Regions from separate parts of the Frankia sp. Cppng1_Ct_nod genome, predicted to be linked through region 1. Evidence: predicted binding sites of a transcription regulator. Region 1 holds the regulator's gene; the other holds the start of a gene.

Region 1 (3,079 bases):
GATGCCGATCTGGATCACGTCATATACCGCGCGATGGTCGGGAAGGGATGCGTTGAAACCGCCCGTGAGCTCCACCACCTCCAACGCGCGCACAATCCGACGGCCGTTGCTGGGCAGGATGGCGGCAGCCGCCTGGGGCGCCCGGCCGGCGAGATCGGCATGCAACGCCGCGGAGCCCCGCTCGGCCAGTTCCTGTTCCAGCCGGGCCCGCACCGCCGGGTCGGTGCCGGGGAAGTGGAGATCGTCGAGGACCGCCCGGACGTAGAGCCCGGAGCCACCCACGAGAACCGGGGTACGGCCGGCGGCGAGGAGCCCGTCGACCACCGTTCGTGCATGCGCCTGGTAGGACGCCACGTCGGCGGTACGGGTGACGTCCCAGACGTCGAGCAGGTGGTGCGGGATGCCGCTGCGCTCTCCTGGCGGCACCTTGGCCGTACCGATGTCCATTCCGCGGTAGAGCTGCATGGAATCGGCATTCACGACCTCGCCGCCCAGCGCGGCTGCCAGGCCGATCGCGAGGTCGCTCTTGCCGGCCGCGGTCGGCCCGACAACGGCCACGACCCGACCGGCATTCCGCCGGTTGGTAACGACATCCACTTGTGCAGCTCCCCGCGGGCCGTCAGACCCGGCGCAGGACCGCGACGATCCGGCCGAGGATCGACGCCTCGTCACCCGGAATTTCAGCATAGGCCGGGTTCTGCGGCTGGAGCCAGATGTGGCCGTCGCGGCGGCGTAGCGTCTTGACCGTCGCCTCGCCATCGATCATCGCGGCGACGATCTCGCCGTTGTCCGCGACCGGCTGCTGGCGGACAACCACCCAGTCCCCGTCACAGATCGCAGCATTGATCATAGAGTCGCCGGCAACCCGCAGCAGGAACAGGGTGCCCTCGCCGACGATCTCACGGGGAAGCGGGAAGACGTCCTCGACGGCCTGCTCGGCGAGGATCGGGCCGCCCGCGGCGATGCGGCCGAGCAGGGGTATGTATGCCGTCTGGGCATGGTTGCCCGCCGGTGTCGGGGACTCGCTGGCGCCCGCTGACGGCGCGGGAGACGGACCGGCGGGCAGAACCTCGCGTGCCGCAGGCCGTACCGGCGCATCCGCGGACAGCACCTCCATGGCTCGTGGGCGGTTCGGGTCCCGACGCAGGAAGCCCTTCTCCTCCAGAGTCTTGAGCTGGTGCGCCACGCTGCTGGTGCTGGTCAGCCCGACGGCCTCGCCGATCTCGCGCACGCTCGGCGGGTAACCACGGCGTTCGACGGAATTGCGGATCACTTCCAGCACCTTGCGCTGCCGAGGGGTCAGGCCCGAGGCGTCCGCCGGCCCGTCCGGCAGGTCGCGCACTGAGCCGCGGGGGGGCCTGCCGCGTCGGGCGCGGTTCTGGTCGGTGGTCATGCCTGCCGCTCTCCTTCGTTTTCGGTCGTGGGAGACTCCGCTCCCGGCATACCTGATGGTTTCACCATGAACCAGAGCTGGTGGCCACGACCTGCATCTGATCGGTACGACCGTAACCGCCGCGGCCGAATATCTCAAACGTCTGTTCGAGCGTGTTACGACGATTCCGTCGGATTCGGAAGTGCATACTCGACCAGACGTTCGATCGAACTTATGTTCATTATAGGTGCTGTTCGCGGTAGTGGAAGTAGAGGAGGTGGGTGTGGTGGAGAGATCGGCCGCACCTCCGCTGAGGCTGACCAGGCGGGGTCGAATCGTCCTGGTTGTTCTGGTTATGGTGGTTTTCAGCCTGGTCCTGTCTCTTGCGCGGGTGAGGTCGTCGGCCACGTCGCGGGTGGGTGACGGCTCTACTCGAGTGCACGTGGTGCGCCCCGGGGAGACCTTGTGGGGGATCGCCCGTGCGGTGGCTCCGGACAACGACACGCGGGTGGTTGTCGCCCGCCTGGCCGGTATGAACCAGCTCGACTCGACCGATCTTGTGCCCGGTCAGGCGCTGCGCCTGCCGTGACGGCGCGACACGCCGTTGGTTTGCCTGTTTGCTGTGTCTCGCCCTAGGCTCGACCACAACATCTTGTAGTTACGGGAATGTAAGTCATCAATACCTAGTGGCCAACGGGTGCGCGATCATGTTTTTTCGCGCGGCCGGAGGCTCCGGGACCTTGGGGGGATCGTCGGTGCGGTGTCCGTTCTGCCGACACCCTGACAGCAGGGTCGTGGACAGTCGCGAAGCCGAGGAAGGCGCCGCGATCCGTCGCCGTCGGTCATGCCCGTCCTGTAACCGTCGCTTTACGACGATCGAAGAGGCATCGCTGCGGGTGATCAAACGTAGCGGTGTGACCGAACCGTTCAGTCGTTCGAAGGTGGTCGCGGGGGTTCGGCGGGCGTGCCAGGGCCGTCCCGTCGAGGCGGATGCACTGGCCGTGCTCGCCCAGCTGGTCGAGGACACGCTGCGCGCGTCGGGGACCGCGGAGGTTCCCTCCGACGAGATCGGCCGGGCCATTCTCGGGCCGCTGCGGGAGCTCGACGAGGTCGCCTACCTGAGGTTCGCCTCGGTGTATCTGGCCTTTGATTCCCTGGACGACTTCGAGACCGCGATAGTCGATCTCCGGGCACAGACCAGGTCGTTGTAGTAGCTGCACACCGCAGACGCCGAACGCCGGCCGGCCGAAGGTGACGCGATCATGATTTTTCGCGTCGGCGGAGGTCCGAGGGCACCAGACGAGGAGCGCCATGACCGAGACCCGCGGGACGAAGTCGAGCAAGTCCGCAGGCAAGGCCACCGGCCTGAAGGTGAGACGGGTCAACACCTCGCCCGGCGTGCATCCCTACGACGAGGTCACCTGGGAAGCACGCGATGTCGTCATGACCAACTGGCGGGACGGCTCGGTCAACTTCGAGCAGCGTGGTGTGGAGTTCCCCGACTTCTGGTCGGCGAACGCCACGAACATCGTCACGAGCAAGTACTTCCGCGGCGCGCTGGGCAGCACGGCCCGCGAGTGGTCCCTGCGCCAGCTCATCGACCGGGTGGTGCGCGCCTATGCGGCAGCCGGGCGCGAGAACGGGTACTTCGCGTCGGAGACGGACTCCGAGATCTTCGAGCATGAGTTGACCTGGATGCTGCTGCAC
Region 2 (3,079 bases), on a different contig from region 1:
TGCGGGCGTGGAGGAGGTCAACGACCTGGGTGACTCCTTCGAGGTCGTCTCGGAGGCCACGGACCTCAACGCGGTGCGTGTCGCCGCTGCCGACGCGGGCCTTGCGGTCTCGTCGGCGGACCTGTCGTGGCTCCCGAGCGTCAGCGTCCCGTTGGACGAGGAGTCGGCGCGCAAGGTCCTCAAGCTCGTCGAGGCGGTCGAGGATCTCGACGACGTCCAGAACGTCTGGTTCAACGCGGACATCTCCGATGAGATCATGGAGCTGGTGTCGGCCTGAGGTGTGTCGGTGCGTGGGCGGTACCGGGTCAGCTCAGCAGGAGCGCGACCAGTGGTGCGGGTATCGCCCAGCTCGCCTGAGTTGTGTCGGTGATGTTCTTTGTGGCCACGACGCCCCGTCCGAACGTGTTCTCGATCGTGCGGGCCTCGGGCCCAACCAGGCCATGATCGGATCAGACAGGTACAGCTTGGCGAGGGCACCGGGCACGCGGCATCCTTCCTTCGTCACCTGGTGGCACCAGACCGCGCCGAAGGCGCGGACCAGTTTGACCAGTCGCAGATCGAACGACTGGCGTGAGTGGTAGCCCAGATCGGTTGACGTCCGGCTGCGGTTCAGGGGTGCCCCGGTCCGGGAGTGGAGCCCGCCGAGTAGCTGGGGAATCGACTCTTCGGGGGCGTTGCGGTCGACATCACGGTGCAGCCACTGCTCAAGGTCGGTCAGGAACGCTTCACTGACGACACCCGAACGGTCCTGCTCGCTGACCGCTCGTGGATACCCCCCGCAGCTCAGGTACGCCTGTCATGAAAGATCGAATTGGTCCGCGATGTGCTCTACCAGCGCCGCGGCATCGGCCACCCCCGGCGACTGGAGGTCCCACTGGGTGGAGCGGTGGCTCGGGGTACTGGAGATCGCGGACCAGGGCCGCCCGCGCCCGGTGGCTGTCTCACGGTATGCCGACCGGTACCGGTACTTGTACCGGCAGGGCGGGCTCGGGTGGCTTTCGCCGAGGCAGGGCGCGCATGTACCCGGGTGTGTCGTTAGGATCGAACAGACGTTCAGTCGTGTCACAATCGTGGCGGACGAGTCGGTGGTCGCACTGTTTCGGACGCACTGTTTCGGACGCACTGTTTCGGACGGCTGGTCGGTGGGAGGGCGCTGGTGCTGGTGCTGGGGGTCGATCCGGGGCTTACGCGCTGCGGGCTCGGGGTGGTCGACGGCGGGCCCGGCCAGGAGACATCCCTGGTCGAGGTCGGTGTGCTGCGCACCCCGGCAGCCGACGACATCGCCGCGCGGCTGTGGGCTCTGGAGCGTGGCCTGGTTGAGTGGATCGACCGGCACAACCCGGACGCGGTCGCGGTCGAGAGGGTGTTCAGTCAGGCGAACGTGCGGACGGTCATGGGTACCGCGCAGGCCGGAGCGGTGGCGATCGTCACCGCCGCCCGCCGGGGCCTGCCGGTGGCGCTGTACACGCCCAGTGAGGTGAAGGCCGCGGTCAGCGGCAGCGGTCGGGCGGACAAAACCCAGGTCACGTTCATGGTGAGTCGGCTGCTGGGACTTTCCGAACCGCCACGACCGGCCGACGCAGCGGACGCTCTGGCCCTCGCCCTGTGTCATCTGTGGCGGGGGCCGGCGCTGGCCAGGATGCAGGCGGCCGCCCGGCGCGGCCCCGCCGGTACCGGTTCCGGTTCCCCAACCGGGACCGGGGAGGGTGCGCGCCGATGATCGCATCCGTGTCGGGAACGGTCGCGGCACTGTCACCCGACGCCGCCGTCGTCGAGGTCGGCGGGGTCGGGTTGCTGGTGCAGTGCACCCCGGCGACCCTGGCCCGGCTGCGGGTCGGGCAGCACGCGTGCCTGGTCACCACCCTGGTCGTCCGCGAGACCGAATTGACCCTCTACGGTTTCGCCGACGCTGACGAGCGCGACGTCTTCGAGACGCTGCAGAGTGCGTCCGGCGTAGGCCCCAGACTTGCCCAGGCCGTGCTCGGCGTCCACAGCCCGGACGGTGTGCGCCGCGCGGTCGCGAGCGAGGATCTGGCGGCTCTCACGAAGGTCCCCGGTATTGGCCGCAAGGGCGCGCAGCGCATCGTCCTCGACCTGAAGGACCGGATCGGGCCGTCCGCGTCGCTGCCGGCGGCGGGTGGCCCGGACCACACCGGTGCGGATGCCGACGGTTCCGCTGCGCCGACGCCCGCCGCGGGTGCCCCTTCCGCGGCCGAGCAGGTCCGCCTCGCGCTGCTCGGTCTCGGCTACACCGCGCGTGAGGCGGAGGATGCCGTGGTGGCGGTGCGGGACGGCGACAGTGATCAGCAGGGTGCGGACGCGGTGGGTGTGTTGCTGCGCCGGGCGCTGGCCGCACTGCGGCCCCGGTAGGACGGCCGATGGATGTCGACGGTCTGATCTCACCGGTGGCGGGGCCGGAGGAACAGGCGTTCGAGGCCGGTCTGCGGCCGGGGACGCTGGCGGAGTTCATCGGCCAGCAGAAGGTGCGCGAGCAGCTTACGATCATGCTTGAGGGTGCGCGGGCCCGCGGTCGCCCACCTGATCATGTCCTGCTCTCCGGGCCGCCCGGGCTGGGCAAGACCAGCCTTGCAATGATCATTGCCCGGGAGCTGTCGGTGCCGTTGCGGATGACCAGCGGCCCGGCGGTGGAACGTGCCGGGGATCTCGTGGCGATCCTCACCGCGCTCTCCCCGGGTGAGGTGCTGTTCCTCGACGAGATCCACCGCATCGCGCGCCCTGCGGAGGAGCTGCTCTATGCCGCGATGGAGGACTTCCGGGTCGACGTCGTGCTCGGCAAGGGCCCCGGCGCGACCGCGATCCCGCTGGACATCGCCCCGTTCACGCTGGTCGGCGCGACCACCCGATCGGGCCTGCTGACCGGCCCGCTGCGGGACCGGTTCGGTTTCACCGCCCATATGGACTTCTACGATCCGGACGAGTTGACCAGCGTGCTCAACCGGTCGGCGGGGCTGCTGGGAGTGCGCCTCACCGGCGACGGCGCGAGTGAGGTCGCCGGCCGGTCCCGCGGCACTCCGCGGATCGCCAACCGGTTGCTGCGCCGGGTGCGCGACTACGCCGA

What was found. Region 1 encodes LexA, which represses DNA repair genes until DNA is damaged. Its sites were predicted from a motif close to CGAACNNNNGTTCG; they were not measured.
Region 2: ruvC (crossover junction endodeoxyribonuclease RuvC) is a predicted target of LexA. The motif match lies at 1,043-1,056, and genes of this name have one in related genera.

Annotation. Positions count from the first base shown of each region.
Region 1 covers NZ_CAKKTK010000020.1:15,368-18,446, reverse strand. Annotated here, with positions in the region: gene miaA (tRNA (adenosine(37)-N6)-dimethylallyltransferase MiaA) at 1-597, opposite strand, end outside; gene lexA (transcriptional repressor LexA) at 620-1,393, opposite strand; gene NBW77_RS08405 (LysM peptidoglycan-binding domain-containing protein) at 1,656-1,961, shown strand; gene nrdR (transcriptional regulator NrdR) at 2,080-2,583, shown strand; gene NBW77_RS08395 (vitamin B12-dependent ribonucleotide reductase) at 2,684-3,079, shown strand, end outside.
Region 2 covers NZ_CAKKTK010000033.1:20,882-23,960, reverse strand. Annotated here, with positions in the region: gene NBW77_RS11685 (YebC/PmpR family DNA-binding transcriptional regulator) at 1-277, shown strand, start outside; gene ruvC (crossover junction endodeoxyribonuclease RuvC) at 1,157-1,720, shown strand; gene ruvA (Holliday junction branch migration protein RuvA) at 1,717-2,370, shown strand; gene ruvB (Holliday junction branch migration DNA helicase RuvB) at 2,379-3,079, shown strand, end outside.